2 linked regions of the Pseudoduganella albidiflava genome follow. The protein of the gene in region 2 interacts with the protein of the main gene of each other region in a pairwise test. Links are inferred from orthologs where the notes say so. Each region holds a gene or a part of one and is shown on either strand. Other genes may lie near its edges.

Region 1 (10,263 bases), 3.5 Mb from region 2 along the record:
TGCCAACGAGAATGCCATGACACTCCCAGCCCCCGAGTGGTCGGTTGCGCATGCGTCGTTCGGGCCCTTCCGCCTCTATCCGGCGCAGCGCGTGCTGCTCGAGGATGGCCGGCCGCTGAAGCTGGGCTCGCGTGCGTTCGACATCCTTGCCGTGCTTGCCGAGCGCGCCGGCGCGCCGGTGTCGAAGAGCGACCTGATCGCGCGCGCCTGGCCCGATACCATCGTCGAGGAAGCGAACCTGCGCGTGCACGTCGCGGCGCTGCGCAAGGCGCTGCGTGAAACGCCCGAGCGCCGCTATATCGGCAACCTGGCCGGCCACGGCTATACGCTGCTCGCCGCCGTCCAGTGGCACGCCCCCGCCAGCGATCCCCCGCATGACAACCCGGCCGATGGCGGCGCGCTGGCCGATTCGCTGGCGGCGCTGGCGCAGCAACACCTGCTGGTCACCCTGACGGGCACCGCCGGCGTCGGCAAGAGCACCTTGGCGCACGCGCTGGCACGCCAGCTGGCGACGCAGTTCCGCACCTGGAGCATCGACCTGGCCGAGGCGGCCGATCCCTGGGCCGCGCTGGCCGGGACCATGGGCCTGTCCCGCGGCACCGATCCGGTTTCCGCCTTGCTGGCGCACGTGCGCGAATGCCCGGTGCTGCTGGTGCTCGACAATTGCGACCGCATCGTCACGGCCGCCGCCGCGCTGGCCGAACAGCTGCTGCGCGACGTGCCGGGCCTGTGCATCGTGGCGACCTGCCGCGAAGCGCTGCGCGCCGCCGGCGAGCGCGTGCAGCGCGTCGCACCGCTCGACTGCCCGCCACCCGGCACCGAGCCGGCATCGGCAGCGGCGGCGCTGGCCTACCCGGCCGTAGCGCTGTTCGCCGCGCGTGCCGCCGCCCTGCACGGCGGTTTCACATTGGCCGATGCCGATGCGCCGGCCGTGGCGGAACTGTGCCGCCGCCTCGACGGCGTGCCGCTGGCGATCGAGCTGGCGGCCGGCCGGCTGGACCTGTTCCACCCGCGCGAACTGCTGGCCCGCATCGACGAACGCCTGGAAATCCTGAAAGGCGGCCGCCGCACCGCGCCGCCGCGCCACCGCTCGCTGCGCGCATCGCTGGAATGGAGCATCGACACGCTGTCGCCGGTGGAGCGCACGGTGCTGTGCCGCGTGGCCATGTTCACTGGCCCGTTCACGCTGGCGCGCGCGGTCCGCGTGGCGGCAGGCGAAGCGGTGACCGGCCAGGACGTGGAAGACGCCCTCGCCACGCTGGCCGCCCGGTCCCTGCTCGCGCCGCACCGCGCGGACAGCGCGCCGCAATGCCTGCTGTACGACAGCGTGCGCACCTGCGCGCTGTCGCTGCTGGCGCCGGACGATGCGGCGTTCGCCCGCTTCACCGCCGATTGCGCGGCGCTGGCCGGCGTGGACAGCGATCCGCGTCACTTGCCCGATGTCCGCGCCGCGCTGGCATGGGGCTTCGGCGCGCACGGCGACCCGCAAGCCGCCGCCGCGCTGCTGGCCGCGTCCATCCCGATGTGGTGGGAAGCCGCCGAACTGGCCGAACTGCGCGACTGGCTCGCCATGGCGACGACGCGCGGCACCGGACCAGCCGAACCCGCGATGCGGCACATGCCGGGGCAGGCGCCGCTTCCCTCCTTGCCGCCGTCGACGCAAGCGGTGCTGCACACGGCCCTGGGCACGGTCAGCGTCTACCTGGAAGGCGCCGGCGCCGGCCAAGCCGCCTATGCCCGCGGCTTCGCACTGGCCGAAGCCTGCGCCGACACCGAGCGGCTGGCCGACGCCTTTTCCGGCCTGGTGCTGGAACACGTGCTGACCGGCGATTACCCTGCCGCGGTGGCGCTGGCGCAGCGCTTCCAGCATGACATCCGCCACGCCGGTTCGCGCCCCGCGCAACTGGTGCATGACCGCTTCGCCGCCCTCGCCCTGCACCTGTCGGGCGAGCAGGCACTGGCCGCGCCGCTGGCGCACGCCGTGCAGAACGGCACGGTGCCGGCCGTGTGCACCCGGCGCCGCACTGCCCTGCACACGGATGAAAACGTTGCCGCGAGCGCCGTGCTGGCCCGCGCGCGCTGGCTGCTCGGCTACCCGGACGAAGCCCTGCGCCTGGCCCGCAACGGCGTGCTGCGCGCGCGTGCGGTGGGGGCCGACGCGCCGCTGTGCCAGGTGCTCGCGTTCGCCATGTTCCCCGTGGCGTGGTGGTGCGGCGACCGGCCGGCCGCGCTGGCCGCGCTGGCGGAACTGGAAGACGCCGCGCGCCGCTTTCCGCACTGGGAAACGCTGGCACGCCAGTACCGGCATGGCATCGTCGAGGATGCGCCCGGCGGCTGGCTGGCTCAGGCACCCACCGCTGGGCCGCACCGCGAAACGCTGGCCACGCTGAATCCGCGCTACCTGGACGAGACCCTGCTGCTGCGCGCCGACCAGGGCGGCGCGCGCTGGTGCGCCCCCGAGCTGCGCCGCCTGCAGGGCGAACGCCTGCTGGCCACCGGCGGCCCGGCCGCCCGCGATGGCGCCGAACGGCAGTTCCGCGCCGCGCTGCTGCTGGCCCGCAACCAGGGTGCGCTGTCCTGGGAACTGCGTGCCGCCACCAGCCTGGCACGCCTGTGGCACGGCCACGGCGCGACATCCGGCGCCGAGGCGCTGCTGGAGCTGGTGCTGGCGCGCTTCACGGGGGGACACGGCACGGCCGACCTGCTGGCCGCCACCCGCCTGCTGGGCCAATGGCGGCTGCGAAAAAAAACCGGCGCCGCGTCCGTGGACGCAGCGCCGGTGCTGGAGCCGGGAATGCCGGTGCTTACTGCTTGACGATGTCGACCTTGCCCTCGGCGCCGAACACCAGGGCGCCGTCGCGTGCATCGATGCGGATCGTGTCCTTCGGCCCGAAGCGGCCCTCCAGGATCAGCTTCGACAGCGGATTCTCGATCTGCTGCTGGATCGCCCGCTTCAGCGGCCGCGCGCCGTACACCGGGTCGTAGCCCGCCTCGGCGATCTTCTGCAGCGCCGCGTCGCTGACCTGCAAGTCCATCTCCATCCTGCGCAGCCGGTTTTCCAGGATCTGCAGCTGGATCTTCGCGATCGCGCCGATGTTCTTCTCGTCCAGGCCGTGGAACACCACGATCTCGTCGATCCGGTTGATGAACTCGGGGCGGAAGTGGCCGCGCACTTCGGCCATCACGGCCAGCTTCGTCACCGCCGGATCGGAATCCTCCATCGACTGGATCTTCTGCGAACCGAGGTTCGACGTCATGATGATCACCGTGTTCTTGAAGTCCACGGTGCGGCCCTGGCCATCGGTCATGCGGCCATCGTCGAGCACCTGCAGCAGCACGTTGAAGACGTCGTGGTGCGCCTTTTCCACCTCGTCGAGCAGGATCACGCTGTACGGCTTGCGGCGCACCGCCTCGGTCAGGTAGCCGCCTTCGTCGTAGCCCACGTAGCCCGGCGGCGCGCCGATCAGGCGGGCCACCGAATGCTTCTCCATGAATTCGCTCATGTCGATGCGGATCATCGATTCCTCGGTATCGAACAGGAACGCGGCCAGCGCCTTCGACAGTTCGGTCTTGCCCACGCCGGTCGGGCCCAGGAACATGAACGAGCCGTATGGCCGGTTCGGGTCCGCCAGGCCGGCGCGCGAACGGCGGATCGCGTCGGCCACGGCGTTGATCGCCTCGTCCTGCCCCACCACGCGCTCGTGCAGCTTTTCCTCGATGTGCAACAGCTTGTCGCGCTCGCCCTGCATCATGCGCGACACGGGGATGCCGGTGGCGCGCGACACCACCTCGGCGATCTCCTCGGCGCCCACCTGCGTGCGCAGCAGCTTCGGCTTGTCCTTCGCTTCATCGCCGTTCGAGGATTCCGCCTGCTTCAGCTGCGCTTCCAGCTCGGGCAGCCGGCCGTACTGCAGCTCGGAGACGCGCTGCCAGTTCGATGCGCGCGTGGCTTCCTCCATCTCCTGGCGGATGCGCTCGATCTCTTCCTTGATGTGCGTGGTGCCCTGCACATTGGCCTTCTCGGCCTTCAGCACTTCCTCGAAGTCGTTGTACTCGCGCTGCAGCTTGGCGATTTCCTCGTCGATCAGGTCGAGCCGCTTGCGCGAACCTTCGTCCTTCTCGCGCTTGACCGCTTCCTTCTCGATCTTCAGCTGGATCAGGCGGCGTTCCAGCTTGTCCATCACCTCGGGCTTGGAATCGATCTCGATCTTGATCTTCGACGCGGCTTCGTCGATCAGGTCGATCGCCTTGTCGGGCAGGAAGCGGTCGGTGATGTAGCGGTGCGACAGCTCGGCCGCCGCGATGATGGCCGGGTCGGTGATCTCCACTTTGTGGTGCAGCTCGTACTTGTCCTGCAGGCCGCGCAGGATGGCGATGGTGGCTTCCACGGTGGGCTCGTCGACCAGGATCTTCTGGAAACGGCGCTCCAGCGCGGCATCCTTCTCGATGTACTTGCGGTACTCGTCCAGCGTGGTGGCGCCCACGCAGTGCAGCTCGCCGCGCGCCAGCGCGGGCTTGAGCATGTTGCCCGCATCCATCGCGCCCTCGGCCTTGCCGGCACCGACCATGGTGTGCAGCTCGTCGATGAAGACGATGGTCTGGCCCTCGTCCTTGGCCAGTTCATTCAGCACCGATTTCAGCCGCTCCTCGAACTCGCCGCGGTACTTGGCACCGGCCAGCAGCGCCGCCATGTCGAGCGACAGCACGCGCTTGCCGCGCAGCGAATCGGGCACCTCGTTGTTGACGATGCGCTGGGCCAGGCCCTCGACGATCGCGGTCTTGCCGACGCCGGGTTCGCCGATCAGCACCGGATTGTTCTTGGTGCGCCGCTGCAGCACCTGGATCGCGCGGCGGATCTCGTCGTCGCGGCCGATCACCGGGTCGAGCTTGCCCTGGCGCGCCCGCTCGGTAAGGTCCATCGTGTATTTCTTCAGCGCCTCGCGCTGGCCTTCCGCTTCCTGAGAATCGACCTTGCCGCCGCCGCGCACGGCCTCGATCGCCGTTTCGAGGGATTTGCGCGACAGGCCGTTCTCGCGGGCCAGCCGGCCGGCGTCGGACTTGTCGTCCGCCAGCGCCAGCAGCACCATTTCGCTGGACACGAACTGGTCGCCGCGCTTCTGCGCCTCGCGGTCGGCCAGGTTCAGCATGTTGACGAATTCGCGGCTGACCTGCACGTTGCCGCCGGTGCCGGACACCTTCGGCAAGCGCTCGATGGCGCCTTTCAGCGCCGCGGCCAGGCCGCCGACGTTGACGCCGGCGCGCTGCAGCAGCGAGCGCGTGCTGCTGTCGTCCTGGTTGAGCAGGGCCGTCAGCAGGTGCACGGGTTCGATATAGGGGTTGTCGCTGCCGACGGCCAGGCTCTGGGCGTCGGCAAGTGCTTCCTGAAGTTTTGTAGTAAGTTTGTCTTGACGCATGGCGCTTCGCTCCAAATTTTATCTTCCGATAAGGTGCGGCTGCGCAATCGCTATTTCAAGACGCCCTGCGAAATGGCTGGGTTCCGGCTGCAGCCGGGATCATTTCTCCCACTTGTCCAGCGCGTGGTCGTCGCTGACACGCGCATCGACCCAGCGCGCCCCTTCCGGCGTCTGTTCCTTTTTCCAGAACGGCGCCTCGGTCTTCAGGTAGTCGATGATGAACTCGCAGGCTGCGAATGCGTCGCCGCGATGCGCGGACGTGACCGCCACCAGCACGATCTGGTCGCGCGGCAGCAGCGGGCCGACGCGGTGGATCACCAGCGCATCGTGGACCGGCCAGCGCGTGCAGGCCTGGTCGATGATGCGCTCGATCGACTCTTCCGTCATGCCCGGATAATGCTCCAGTTCCATCGACGCCACCTGCGAACCTTCGTTCAGGTCGCGCACCGTGCCCACGAAGGTGACGATGGCGCCGGTCTTCGGATTGTCCGCGCGCAGCCGCGCCACTTCGGTGGAAAGGTCGAAATCCTCGGGCTGGACGCGCACCCGCGCCATCCCGCCATGGTTCTCCTGCCGGCTCATCGCCCCTCCGCGCCGATGCGGCGGAACAGCGCCTCGATGCGGCTGGCCGTGCGGTCGTCCAGCAGCGCCGGCAGCGCGCACAGCTGCACGAACTGGGCCGCCTGCGAACCCGCCGCGCCGGATTTCTGGCCGGACTTCAGGGAATCCTGCAGCACTTCGACCTGCATCTTCAGGCGGTCGCGCGCGAATTCCGGGCCGCTGTCGATGCCGGCCACGATTTCCTGGCGCAAGACCTCGGCCAGCAGCCGCGAACGGTTCGCTTCCAGCGTGCCGGCATACGCGCCGCGCGCGCCGGCATCCGCCGCGGCGGCCTGCAACGCGGCATGGAAGCGGCCATGCAAGGTGCGCTCGTGCTCGGCCGGCAGCGCTGGCAGCGCGGCCCAGCGGCCCTTCCACTCCTCGCTATCGACCGGACCAGGCGCTGCCACGGCATGTTCCAGCGCCTGCACCAAGCGCAGCTTGTCGCGCAGCGCGTTGGCCTGCGCCGTACCGGCACGCTTGCGCACGGCATCGGCTTCGCCCTGCAGCTTCGCCACGGCGGCGCGGTAGCGGCCTTCGATGCGCGCCTCGGCTGCGCGCGGCACGGGGCCGCTCGCATGCCACGCGGCGGCGGCATCGCGCAGCGCCTTGCCGATCGCGCCCTGGCGGGCCTTGTCGTCGCCCTCCGGCGCGAACGCTTCGAGCTGCGCGCAGATCGCCTCGCGGGCATGCAGGTGCGCCTTGCGCTCATGGTCGGCCGCGTGGGCCGATTCCTTGCGCTTGGCAAAAATCGTGTCGCAGGCGCTACGGAATTTCTGCCACAGGGCCTGTTCCTGCCGGCGCTCCAGCGGCAGCGCCTTGGCATGGCCCTGCCAGGCTTCCTGCAGGCCGCGCAGCGTGTCCACCGTGTGCCGGTCGGCCGGGTCGAGCTTGTAGACTTCCTCGATCAGCTGCTCGCGGCGCGCCACCTCGATCGCGCGCTGCTCTTCGAGCGGCGCCATCAGCGTTTCCATGGCCTTGCCGAACGCGGTATCGAGGCGTTTCTTGTCCTTGCGGTCGATCGTGCCCAGCCGGCTCCAGGCCTGGCGCAGCCGCTGCGACGCGGAAGCCAGGCCGCGCCAGTCCTCGCGCGTGGCCGGCGAATCGGCCACCAGCGCGTTGACTTCGTCGACCATGGCCTGCGCCTTGGCGGCGTTGGCGTGGCGCTCGTCCGCCAGGTGGCGGAAGTGCGCGGCGGCCGGCGCGTAGGCGGCGGTGCAGGCGGCATCGAACTTTTCCCACAAGCTCTTCGGCGCGGCGCCGGAAACGCTGTCCAGCGCTTTCCAGCGCTCGCGCATGGCGCTGACCTTCCTGGCCAGCTCACTCATCGGCAGGTTTTGTGCGGGCAATTCCTCGACGGCATGCACCAGTTCTTCACGGGATACATTGCCGCCCCAGCGAGCCCAGGCGGACAGCCGCTTGTACTCGGCGCGCACGTGCGCCAGGCGCTCCGATTGCTGGGCCGTCAGGCGGCCCGTCTTGCTGTCCTTCAGGGTCTTGTCGTGTTCGGCGGCGGTGTGCAACTGGCCCTGGGCCAGTGCCGCGTCCATGGCCTCGACCAGCGCCATGAAGCGCTCGTTCGCCTCGCGGTCGGCCGGCGTGACCTTCTTTTCCTTCGGCGGCCGGGCCGGCGCGGCACCCGGCTGAGCTGGCTGGCCATCCACGGCAGCCCCAGGCCCGCCCTGCGCCTGGCTGTTCGCCTCGCTGGCCGCCTTGCTGTCCTGCTCGTTTCCGCCACCTTGCGCCGTGGCATCAGGCTGATCCTCTGTGCCGCCCTGCGCCGTTGCGCCGGCCGGCGCCGTTCCGCTCTTCTGCTGATTTCCGCTGTCCGGCGCCATGGCTTGCCCCTCTTCCTGTTGCGCCGCTGGTCCGGCGGGTGCCGGGGTTGCGGGGGCGGGCGGTTCGGCAGCGGCAGCCACACGGGCCAGCGCGGCGCGTGCCGCCTCCAGCGCCGCTTCCACGTCCGTCAACAGGTGCCGCGGCAGCGTGCCATGCTCGGGCCCGGCCAGCCGTGCGGCGTGCTCGGCAGCGAGCCGTTCCAGTTCCTGCATCGAGTCCTCTCCGGCGGGAGCGGCGGCCAGTTTGCGCAGCGCCGCCAGCGCATCGATCGTGGCGCGCTGCAGATCCACCTGCGCTTCCAGGCGCGCGCGCAAGGCCGCGCGCAGGCGGTCGAACTCGGCAGCCAGTTGCGGCGGCGCATCGATCACTTTCCACAGGCGGTCCAGGTCGGCCACCTGGTTCGGCGCCAGCTTTTCTTCCTGCAGCAGGCGCTGTGCCTGCGCAATGGTGGCCTCGGCCTGGCGCTGCTCCATTTGCCGGTGACGGATCGCATCGAGCCGGCCCTGCATCAGCTTGGCCACGCGGCGGTCCGTGTTGCGCACCGCGGCCTGCACCTGCTCGAGCGCCGCTTGCGACACGACATGCTCGGCCGCGGCCAGCCGCACATCGGCGAACTCGCTCTGCAGGATCAGCGCAACGGCGGCGGCTTCGTCGCCGGCCAGCGACCTGGCCAGCGCGGCCTGTTCGGCACGGCGCGCTTCCTTGCCGTCGGCTCCACCTTGCGGGCCGCCCTTGGCGGCGGGGCCGTTGCCCTGGCCACCGCCCTTGTCGCCCCGCCCGGCCTCCGCGTGTTGCCCCTGCGCGGCCTGCGATTCGGTGCCCTTGTCGCCGGGCCGCTTGAAGAGGAATTCAAACATGATGTGCTATGGATGGATCAAAACCGCCATCATAGCGCAGCACCGGTTTTCGCGGCGTCGCATCCTGCGGCCGCGACCGGCAGAACCACAGGCACGGCCGGCAACGGCTCAGTCGGCGCCGGCGACGCGCGGCAAGGCCCGGGCGCGCGCCCTCACCGCGGGCATGCGCACGTCGATCGCATCCACCGGCTCGGCCGGCGGCGCCAGCCGCGGCACGAGGGAGATCACGGTGGCGTCGTCCGTCCCGCTGCGGCGGGCCTCGGCAACCTGGGCATCGTGCGCCAGCAGCTTGTTGGCGATGGCAAACCACGCATCGCCGCAGATCGCACTGCGGGCGATGGCGAACAATTCCTTCTCTTCCTTTTCCAGCCTTTGCAGCAGGGTCGTGCAAAAGCTGTCGATCGCCTCGCAAAACGTGGCGACATGGGCGATCTGCGGGTCCTGGCCCGGGTCCCCGCCCTCCTCGTGGCGCGGCGCCGCCCGGTCTTTCAGGCGGCGCACCACGTCGAGCGCGAGGCCGTTCAGGCGCGACAGTTCGTCCAGCAACTGGTCGGCGCGCTGGGTGGCCTGGCGCAGCGCGGGGATCAGGTACAGCTCCACCTTGCGCCAGCTGCAGGCCTGGTACAGGCGCTCCAGCGTTTCGCATGCGTATTCAAGCTGGGCCAGCGTGAGGCTCTGCTGGCGGGTCAGCGTCGATTGCACGTATTTCTGGAAAGAAAGCACACTGAGCCGAACATTGGCTTGTTCGACAGAAAGCGCGACCAGCGTATAAGTGGCGGTTAACATTGTCGCTCCCGGTTTTATAGGTTTATGCGATCGTTATGTCACCTTTATGTCACCTCTATGTGACCTCCACGTGACCTTCATGTGGCCTTCATGTGACCTTCATGTGACCTTCATTTGACAATAAGCGATCGCCGGTTGTCTCCATGCGATGCCGTCGCTCGACAACTCGCAGAACCAAAGTGTAAAGAACAGCGACATGGACACTTTGACACAGCGCAAGGTTGGCTGCGGAGTTTCCGACCGGACTAAGATGAATTCCCATGCAATGGGACGACCAGCGCCACGGTGCCCGGCTCGTTCCCCGGCTGCACCGTGCCGCCGAACCGGCGCACCAGTTTCTGCACTCCAACATTTTCAGCCAGCGCGTCGCCTGTCAGGCTGCCGGTGCCGCGCGCGCGGAAATAGTCGACCAGCTTGCGGAACAGGATCACCCCCAGTCCCTTGCCCTTCAAATCCGAGCGCACCACGATCGCGAACTCGGCGCGGCGCTCGTCCGGATCGGCCACCGCGCGCACCACGCCGAGCGTTTCGGCGGTGCCATCGGCGCCAGGCCGCGTGGCGATGAACGCCATCGCGCGGTCATAGTCGATCTGCGTAAGCCGCGCCAGCTGCGCCGGCGGCAGTTCGCGCAACGCGGAAAAAAAGCGCAGCCGCACGTCTTCCGGATCGAGCGCGGCGAAGAAGCGCACGTGGGCCGGCGCATCCTCGGGCCGGATCGGCCGCAGCACCAGCGGGGCGCCTTGCCAGTCCACCGTTTCGGCCAGTGC
Region 2 (9,871 bases):
CACGTGGCGTCGTTCGATTCCTGCATGGTCACCGGCTGATCGGGGCCGGTGGCCGGTGCCGTGTAGTTCGAGCCATAGAAGCCGATGCCGATGCCGATCTTCGCCGGCGCGATGCCGGCATCGATGTAGGCCTGCACCGTGCTGGAGATATCGCTCGGATGGGTGCCGGACTGCCCGCCGATCGGCGCGAAGTGCCAGGTGGTCCAGCCGCCATGGCCGAATGCCATCTGGTAGGTCATGATGTTGAACTGGTCGACCAGCTGCGCCATCTCCACCTTCCAGGGCGGCACCACGTCGTAGTTCATGTTCAGGATGCTGGTCGGCCAGGCCACCAGCAGCGGCCGGTCGCGGTAGCGCGGGTGGAACGCGGCAGCCGCCTTCAGCTCCGTGACCAGGGCGATCAGCTGCTGCTGGTCGGCGGCCGTCTCGAGCCGGTCTTCCCAGTCGATGTCGACGCCGTCGTAATCGTGCGCCGACAGGTACGCCAGCAGGTTGGCGATGAATGTCTGCCGCAGTGCCGGCGTGGTCGACGCGGCGAAGCCGGGTCCATCGTCGTTCCCGCCCAGCATCAGCAAGGCCTTGATGCCGGACGCGTGGGCGCGCTGCACCAGGTAATCCTCGACGCTCTTCGTGGTCACGCCGGCGGGGAGCTGCCCCGCTTCGTGCGCCGTACCGGCGCCCGGCACGATCTCGCCCGGCTTGCCGCCCAGCGTGCCGCCGCCCGGCGCCACGCGGCCGAACACCACGTGCGTCATCGCGCTCATGTCGATGTTCTGCGGCTGGTAATCGTGCCAGAACCAGCCGGCGTAGTAGCCGGTGACCCATGGCGTGGTGGCGGCCACCGCGCCCGTCACGTCCACCGTCAGTGCCAGCGTCGCCGTCGCGCCACGGTTATCCCTGACGGTCAGCGTGGCGGCATAGGTGCCCGGCCTGGCATAGGTGTGTGCAACGCGTGCCCCGGTGCCGGACGCGCCGTCGCCGAACGTCCACGCATGGCTGGCGATGGTGCCATCGCTGTCGGACGATCCGGCCGCATCGAAGTCCACGGCAAGCTTGCCCGACACGGGCACCGCGACGGCCATCGGCACCGGCGCACGGTTGCCAGCCACGGTGACCGGCACCTCGGCGGACGCGGTGCTGCCACGGTCGTCCAGGACCGTCAGCCGCGCCGGATAGGTGCCGGGTGCCTTGTACGTGTGGCTGACCCTCGCGCCCTTGGCCGCGGTACCGTCGCCGAAGGTCCAGGCGTAGGCGACGACGCGGCCATCGTGGTCGCGCGAAGCGCCGCCGTCGAACGTGGCCGCCAGCGTGCCGGGAGTGGCCGTTGCGCTGCCCGCCGCTTCCGGCAGCATGTTCGGTTTCGGCTGCACGGTCACGGCGAAGCCCTTGCTGGCGCTCGCGCCGCGGTCGTCCTTCACGGTGAGGGTGGCCTGGTAGGTGCCGGCCCTGGCGTACATGTGAGAAGCATCCGGGCCGGTGCCCGTGGTGCCGTCGCCGAACTTCCAGCTCCACGACACCACGTGGCCATCGCGGTCGACGGAATCGCCACCGCCGAACACGATGATGGGTTCACCGGGGAATTGTTCCCAGCGCGGCACGGGCACCGGCGTGGCATTGGTGGCGGCGTGGACTGAACTGGCGAAGCCGGCGGCAAGCACGGCCAGCAGCAGGGTCTTCCTGGCAGACAGGTTCATGACTGATCTCGGAACGGCGGCCGCACCGGGCCGCCTGAGCGGGACGCCTCATTTCCTAGAGGCAACGCATGAAAGCGTACAGGAAGGTTTTACGGTGTTAAACCGGCATTACAAAACTGCGTAACAAGCGCTACAGTTTGGTGAAACTTTCGTTGCGTCGGCGCTGCGGTGCTGCCGTGCGGGGAGGCAGCGCTGCAGTCTGGCGAGATTGCCGTCACCGCAGCGCGATTGCCTGCCCGGGCTTAGAACATCTCTTCCGGCAGCGCCAGCACGCCGGCGTGGCCCTCGACGATGGCGGCGCGCATCGCGGTCGATTGCGCCACGAAGTGGTCGGCAAAGAAGCGGGCGGTGGTGATCTTGGCGCGGTAGAACGACGCATCGCCAGCGCCGGACGACAGCTTCTGCTGCGCGATCAGGGCGGCGCGCGCCATCTGCCAGCCGCCCAGCACGATGCCGGCCAGCTTCAGGTAGGTCACGCTGCCGGCGAACACCGCCTTCACGTCGCTCTTCGCGTTGGCCAGCACGAAATCGACCACCGCTTCGAGGTCGGTGGCGCCCTGCTCCAGCCGCGCACGGATGACGGCCAGGTCGCCGCTTTCCAGTTCGCCCAGCTGGGTGGCCGTTGCGCGCGCCTGCGCCAGCAGGTGCCTGGCCACCTTGCCGCCGTCGCGCAGCGTCTTGCGGCCCACCAGGTCGTTGGCCTGGATCGCCGTGGTGCCTTCGTAGATCGTCAGGATCTTCGCGTCGCGGTAGTGCTGCGCGGCGCCGGTCTCCTCGATGAAGCCCATGCCGCCATGCACCTGCACGCCGTCGCGCGCCACGTTCTCGCTCATTTCCGTCGACCAGCCCTTGATCACGGGGACCAGGTATTCGTAGATGGCCTGGTGCGCCGCGCGCGTTTCCTCGTCCTCGTGGTGGTGGGCGATGTCGTGGAAGCCGGCGCCCACGTAGGCCAGCGCGCGCGCCGCCTCGGTCTGCGCCCGCATCGACATCAGCATGCGCCGCACATCCGGGTGGTGGATGATCGGCACCGGGCCGCTGGAGCCGGCCAGGTCGCGCGACTGCACGCGGTCGCGGGCGAACGCCACGGCCTTCTGGTACGCGTTCTCGGCCAGGCCGATACCCTGCATGCCCACGCCGAAACGGGCCGCGTTCATCATGATGAACATGTATTCGAGGCCGCGGTTTTCCTCGCCCACCAGCGTGCCGATCGCGCCGCCGTTGTCGCCGAACTGCAGCACCGCCGTGGGGCTGGCCTTGATGCCCAGCTTGTGCTCGATGGAGACGCAGTGCGCGTCGTTGCGCGCGCCCAGCGAACCGTCCGCGTTGACGAGGAACTTCGGCACGATGAACAGCGAGATGCCCTTCACGCCCGGCGGCGCATCCGGCGTGCGCGCCAGCACCAGGTGCACGATGTTTTCCGTCATGTCGTGCTCGCCGTAGGTGATGAAGATCTTGGTGCCGAAGATCTTGTAGGTACCGTCGCCCTGCGGCTCGGCGCGGGTGCGCACGGCGGCCAGGTCCGAACCGGCCTGCGGTTCCGTCAGGTTCATCGTGCCGGTCCATTGACCGGTCACGAGCGGCTCCAGGTACGTGGCCTTCTGCTCGTCGCTGCCCGCCGTCATCAGCGCTTCGATGGCGCCGTCGGACAGCAGCGCCACCAGGGCGAACGACAGGTTCGCCCCGTGCAGCATTTCCACGCACGGCGTGCCGACCAGCTTCGGCAAGCCCTGGCCGCCGAAGTCCTGCGGGTGCTGCAAGCCTTGCCAGCCGGCGTCGGCGAACTGGCGGAAGGCTTCCTTGAAACCCTTGGTGGTGGTGACCTGGCCGTCGTGCCAGTAGCTGGGCTCCTTGTCGCCGGCGTGGTTCAGCGGCTCGATCACGCCGCTGACGAACTTGGCGTTTTCTTCCAGCACGGCTTCGGCCGTGTCGCGCGTGGCGTCCTCGCAGCCGGGCAGCGCGCTGATGGCATCCAGGTTGGCCAGTTCGCTCATCACGAACAGCATGTCTTTGATCGGGGCGGTATAGCTCATTGTCGTCTCCAAAAAAAAAGCCACGGTGGCCGGGCGGTGGTGCCTGGCCAGCGTGGCTCGATGTCAGCTTGTTCCCTCGTGCGGAATCAGCCCAGTTCTTTTACCAGTGCCGGAACGATCTCGAACAGGTCGCCGACGATGCCGTAGTCGGCCACCGAGAAGATCGGTGCTTCCGGATCCTTGTTGATCGCCACGATCGTCTTCGAATCCTTCATGCCGGCCAGATGCTGGATCGCGCCGGAAATGCCGACGGCGATGTACAGCGACGGCGCGACGATCTTGCCGGTCTGGCCGACCTGCCAGTCGTTCGGCACGTAGCCGGCGTCGACGGCGGCGCGCGAGGCGCCCATGGCCGCGTTCAGCTTGTCGGCCAGCGGTTCCAGGACCTTGAAGTTGTCGGCCGAACCGATGCCGCGGCCGCCGGAAACGATGACCTTGGCAGCCGTCAGTTCCGGGCGGTCCGACTTGGCCACTTCGCGGCCCACGAAGCTCGACTTGCCGGAATCGGCAACCGCAGCGACATTCTCGACGGCGGCCGAGCCACCGGTGGATGCCGCGGAATCGAAGCCGGTGGTGCGCACCGTGATGACTTTCACCTTGTCGGTCGATTGCACGGTGGCGATCGCGTTGCCGGCGTAGATCGGGCGCTCGAACGTGTCGGGTGAATCGACCTTGGTGATCTCGGAAATCTGTGCCACGTCCAGCTTGGCGGCCACGCGCGGCAGGATGTTCTTGCCGTAGGCGGTGGCCGGGGCCAGGATGTGCGAGTAAGCGCCGGCCACGGCCAGGATCTGCTCGGCCAGGTTCTCGGCCAGGCCATCGGCGAAGTGCGGCGCATCGGCCAGCAGCACCTTGCTGACGCCGGCGATCTGCGCGGCCTGCTGCGCGGCGGCCGAGGCGTTGGCGCCGGCGACCAGGACATGGACTTCACCGCCGGCCTGCGCGGCCGCGGTAACGGTGTGGTGGGTGCTGCCTTTCAGGCTGGCGTTGTCGTGTTCTGCGATGACGAGTGCGACCATGATTTTTCCTTGTCTGTTACCCCAGAGGCAGAGGCAGGGGTCTGACCCGCCGGGTCAGACCCCAGGTTTTGCACCTGGGGTGAAAATATGCGTTTCGGGCTCGCCGACTGTTAGATGACTTTGGCTTCGGTGCGCAGCTTCGACACCAGCGTGGCAACGTCCGGCACCATGACACCGGCGGAGCGCTTGGCCGGCTCGGCCACTTTCAGCGTCTTCAGGCGCGGCGTCACGTCCACGCCCAGGTCTTCCGGCTTGATCGTTTCCAGCGGCTTTTTCTTTGCCTTCATGATGTTCGGCAGCGTCACGTAGCGCGGTTCGTTCAGGCGCAGGTCGGTGGTGACGATGGCCGGCAGCGCCAGCGACAGCGTTTCCAGGCCGCCATCGACTTCACGGGTCACAGTCACCTTGCCGTCTTCCAGCACCACTTTCGAGGCGAACGTGGCTTGCGGCCAGCCCAGCAGCGCGCCCAGCATCTGGCCGGTCTGGTTCGAATCGTCGTCGATGGCCTGCTTGCCCAGGATGATCAGCTGCGGCTGTTCCTTGTCGGCCAGCGCCTTCAGCAGCTTGGCCACGGCCAGCGGCTCCAGGTCGGCGGTCGTTTCGATCAGCACGCCGCGGTCGGCGCCGATCGCCATGCCCGTGCGCAGTGTTTCCTGGCACTGCGCCACGCCGGCGGATACCGCCACGATCTCGGTCACCTTGCCCGCTTCCTTCAGGCGCGTGGCTTCTTCCAGGGCGATCTCGTCGAACGGATTCATCGACATTTTGACGTTGGCGATATCGACGCCAGTGCCGTCGGACTTCACGCGTACCTTGACGTTGTAGTCGACCACGCGCTTGACAGGTACCAGGACTTTCATGGGATGCCTTTGGGAAAAGTGATAAGTGAAATGGGCTAGATTATAGAAGTTTTTCCAGGCCACGGCGGAATTAAAGCACGACCGTACGATTTCATGTTAGTAGCAGTCCTCTAAAACGAATCTTGTTCGACGGGGTCGCTCGACAGGTACTGAAAATTCCGTTTCCGGCGCCAATGCCAGCCATGGGTCGGCCATGAGTGAGCCTGATTCAGCCATGGAAACAACAAGGGGACAGTCCTGCTGCCAGGAACTGTCCCCTTGTTGATGCCATCGCCCTGCGGCGGCGGCGCCGTCACTGCCCTCGGGTCACTTGCGCTGCATCAGGAAAGTGAACTCAGCGCCCTGCTGGACATGCGACAACAATGGATTGCCGGTCTGCTTGGCGAACGCCTGGAAGTCACGCACGGAACCGGGATCGGTCGCCACGATGCGCAACACCTGGCCGCTCTCCAGTTCGGCCAGCGCCTTCTTCGCCTTCAGGATCGGCAGCGGGCAGTTCAAGCCCCGTGCATCGATTTCCTTGTGAAATTCCATGGTTTCGGTGTCGAGTAAAGTATCGCTCATCAAGATTCCCGCAAATGATTGTGCTGAGTCATGACAGTCTACTCCAAAAAATGCGTCGTGACGCGGTGCACCAAAAGACTTCGCGGCTCGATGCAAAATTGCAACACATAATACCCAAAAGTAAAGACAAGCGGAAGCCGGCGGCCGAAAACCGCAGTATAGGCGAAAACCGGGCTTTGCCGCAGCGCGTCATGCGATGCCACCGCAGCGCAGCAGAGTGTACGTCGTATCGGCGCGGACGCGCGCTCAGGACACTGGCATGCCGTGCGCCGCACGCACCTGCCCGGCCCGCACCGCTTCGATCTTGTCCAGCAGGCTGGCGGAACGCTGCGCGTCGAACTTGCGGGCAAACAGCTTGCCGGACGAATACAGCGGTTCGAAGTCGCGGTCGACCAGGATGGCGGGGTCTTCGCGCTGGGGATTCCAGTCGATGTAGTGCAGCGACGCCTTGTTCTCGTTCTTCATCTCGCCGGGCCGGCGCCGGCCATCCACGTCATACAGGTTCAGCGTGGCGGCATGGGGCGAATTCAGCACGATGGTCTGGAAATAGATCTCGTCGCTGCAGGACACGCTCTGGAAGAATTCCAGGAACCGGCCGTTGCGCGGATCGTGCGTGAAATCGACGATATGGCGCGCGATGTCCTGGCTGATGCACCAGGACGTGGAGCCGCGGTAGGCTTGCATGCCGTCGACGAAACGGCGGTCCGGCAGGCGGGCGCTGATCACCTTGACGACCTTGGCCGCGACACGGCGCAGGAAGCGCGTCGGCAGCCTGGCATACAGGTCGTGGTAGCAGTAGTTGCGGATCTTGGTGACCTGGTCCGTCCCGTCCGCCAGCGCATAGAAATTCATGTAGCTGCGGCCCGGGTGGCGGCGCAGCACTTCCAGCAGGTGGCCGTGGGAATGCAGCGGGAAGTCGCGGCCGCTGAGGAAGATGTAGTAGTCGTGCGTGCCTGCCCGCAGCGCGTGTTCGAGCAGCTTGAGCATGGCGGCGACCTGGGAAAAACCGCCCCAGTTCACTTTCACGGGGTCGGGAACGAAATCGACGGGCACGCCGCCGCAAGCCGAGGCAAATACCGCCGGGTCGAACTTGGCGTCGATATGCGCGTAGATCGCCACGTTTTCCGCGTGGACGGCACGGGCCAGGCGGCCGAACAGTTCCGGCTGGTCGTGGGCCAGTATCAGGTATGCAATCCGCATTCATTCTCCTTGCTATGCCGCTGCCGCATCGCTTGCCCCGGGCCGGCGGACATGCCACCGGCGCCAGGACGAGGACTGGTGCGCCTGGCCCGGCGCCACCATGCGCGGCGTTCGCTGCCGGCGACATGGCGCACGGCAACCGGCACAAAGGGAGCAGTGTATAGCATAACTTGCACTTTAATCAATTGACGCGGCCGAAAAAAAAGGCGGCCGCGGCCGCCTTTTCCTGACCTGCTTGCGCCGGACCAGATGCGTCAGATCGACAGCATCAGATGCGCTGTTCCACCCAGCCCTGCACGCCGGCCAGGGCTTCCGGCAACGCGGCCGGATTGGTGCCGCCGGCCTGCGCCATGTCCGGCCGGCCACCGCCCTTGCCGCCCACCTGCTGGGCCACGAAGTTCACCAGTTCGCCGGCCTTGACCTTGCCGATCGAATCGGCGGTCACGCCGGCGATCAGGCTGACCTTGTCGCCGTTGACGGACGCCAGCACGATCGCGGCCGTCTTCAGCTTGTCCTTCAGCTTGTCCATCGTTTCGCGCAGCGCGTTCACGTCGGCGCCTTCCAGCGTGGCGGCCAGCACCTTCAGGCCCTTGATGTCGATGGCCTTCGTGGCCAGCTCGTCGCCCTGGCCGGAAGCCAGCTTCGACTTCAGCGCGTTCAATTCCTTCTCCAGCGCCTTGACCTGGTCCTGCACCTGGCCGATGCGCGAAGTGATCTCTTCCGGCGTCGATTTCAGTGCCGCGGCGGCTTCGTTCAGGCGGCGGTTCATTGCCTGCACCAGCGCCAGCGCGCCCTCGCCCGTCACCGCTTCCACGCGGCGGATACCGGCCGCCACGCCGCCTTCGGAGACGATCTTGAACAGGCCGATGTCGCCGGTGCGCGTGACGTGCACGCCGCCGCACAGCTCTTTCGACGAACCGATGTCCAGCACGCGCACTTCGTCGCCATACTTCTCGCCGAACAGCGCCATCGCGCCATGCTTGACGGCGTCGTCGAACGACATGTGCTGGGCCTTGGTCGAATGGTTTTCCAGGATCTCGGCATTGACGATCGCTTCCACCTGCGCGATCTGCTCGGCCGTCAGCGGCGCATTGTGGCTGAAGTCGAAGCGGGTCTTGTCCGGGTCGACCAGCGAGCCCTTTTGCTGCACGTGGCCGCCCAGCACTTCGCGCAGCGCCTTGTGCATCAGGTGCGTGGCCGAGTGGTTGCGGATGGTGCGCGCGCGCTTCACGGTATCGACTTGCGCGGAGACCTTGTCGCCCACCTTCAGGCTGCCGTTTTCCAGCACGCCGTGCTGGCCGAACACGTCGGCCTGGATCTTCAGCGTGTCGTCCACGGTGAATTTCGCGCCGGCGCTCTGGATGATGCCCTGGTCGCCCACCTGGCCGCCGGATTCGGCGTAGAACGGCGTGGTGTCCAGCACCACGATGCCCGCTTCACCGGCCTTCAGTTCCTGCACCGGCGCGCCGTTCGCGTACAGCGCGATCACGGACGAATCGAATACCAGCTGCTCGTAGCCGACGAAGCTCGTCTTCGCGCCCGTGTACGCCACGTTGGCGGCCATCTTGAACTTGCCGGCGGCTTTCGCGGTGCGCCGCTGGTTTTCCATCGCCGCGGTGAAGCCTTCCTCGTCCAGCGTCACGCCGCGCTCGCGGCAGATGTCGGCCGTCAGGTCGAGCGGGAAGCCGTAGGTGTCGTACAGCGTGAAGGCGGTGCCGCCATCGAGCTTGTGCGGATCCTTGACCAGCTGCGCTTCCAGGATCTTCATGCCGTTTTCCAGCGTTTCGCCGAAGCGCTCTTCTTCCGTCTTCAGCACCTGCTGCACGTAGGCCAGCTTGTCCGACAATTCCGGATAGGCCGTGCCCATTTCCTTGTCCAGGTCCGCGGCCAGCTTGTAGAAGAACGGCTTGGTCTGGCCCAGCTTGTGGCCGTGGCGCAGCGCGCGGCGGATGATGCGGCGCAGTACGTAGCCGTGGCCTTCCGAGCTCGGGATGATGCCGTCGACGATCAGGAACGAGGCGGCGCGGATATGGTCGGCGATCACGCGCAGCGACTTGCTTTCCAGGTCTTCCGTGTGGGTTTCGCGGGCGGCCGCCTTGATCAGGGCCTGGAACAGGTCGATCTCGTAGTTGCTGTGCACATGCTGCAGCACCGCGGCCAGGCGCTCCATGCCCATGCCGGTATCGACGCACGGCTTCGGCAGCTTCGTCATGTTGCCGGCTTCATCGCGGTTGAACTGCATGAACACCAGGTTCCAGATCTCGATGAAGCGGTCGCCGTCTTCCTCGGCCGAGCCCGGCGGGCCGCCCCAGATGTCGGCGCCGTGGTCGTAGAACACCTCGGTGCACGGGCCGCACGGGCCGGTGTCGGCCATTTGCCAGAAGTTGTCCGATGCGTAGCGGGCACCCTTGTTGTCGCCGATGCGGATGATGCGCTCTTTCGGCACGCCGATCTCGTTTGCCCAGATGTCGTAGGCTTCGTCGTCTTCCTGGTAGACGGTG

Evidence for each region.
Region 1: the proteins of EYF70_RS21790 (region 2) and clpB interact in binary tests that used the Escherichia coli proteins (3 or more experiments, as listed by UniProt). The link is inferred for Pseudoduganella albidiflava from one-to-one orthologs.

What each region holds. Positions count from the first base shown.
Region 1 is NZ_CP036401.1:1,755,521-1,765,783, reverse strand. What follows is about bases 2,605-5,760. They hold clpB (ATP-dependent chaperone ClpB), read right to left. Parts: upstream 5,415-5,760; coding sequence 2,805-5,414; downstream 2,605-2,804. Other genes in these bases: moaE (molybdopterin synthase catalytic subunit MoaE), read right to left, coding at 5,514-5,760; EYF70_RS07575 (ATP-binding protein), read left to right, coding at 2,605-2,815. Also shown: more of EYF70_RS07575, read left to right, coding at 17-2,604; more of moaE, read right to left, coding at 5,761-5,996; EYF70_RS07560 (DUF349 domain-containing protein), read right to left, coding at 5,993-8,710; EYF70_RS07555 (hypothetical protein), read right to left, coding at 8,819-9,496; EYF70_RS07550 (bifunctional acetate--CoA ligase family protein/GNAT family N-acetyltransferase), read right to left, coding at 9,742-10,263. UniProt on the Escherichia coli protein: Part of a stress-induced multi-chaperone system, it is involved in the recovery of the cell from heat-induced damage, in cooperation with DnaK, DnaJ and GrpE. Acts before DnaK, in the processing of protein aggregates.
Region 2 is NZ_CP036401.1:5,248,281-5,258,151, forward strand. The notes cover bases 4,527-7,290. They hold EYF70_RS21790 (sulfurtransferase TusA family protein), read right to left. Parts: upstream 6,141-7,290; coding sequence 5,913-6,140; downstream 4,527-5,912. Other genes in these bases: EYF70_RS21780 (electron transfer flavoprotein subunit alpha/FixB family protein), read right to left, coding at 4,527-4,746; EYF70_RS21785 (electron transfer flavoprotein subunit beta/FixA family protein), read right to left, coding at 4,857-5,606; EYF70_RS21795 (beta-1,6-N-acetylglucosaminyltransferase), read right to left, coding at 6,417-7,290. Outside these bases: EYF70_RS31410 (PKD domain-containing protein), read right to left, coding at 1-1,694; EYF70_RS21775 (acyl-CoA dehydrogenase), read right to left, coding at 1,937-3,727; more of EYF70_RS21780, read right to left, coding at 3,814-4,526; more of EYF70_RS21795, read right to left, coding at 7,291-7,370; alaS (alanine--tRNA ligase), read right to left, coding at 7,639-9,871. UniProt on the Escherichia coli protein: Involved in thiosulfate metabolism.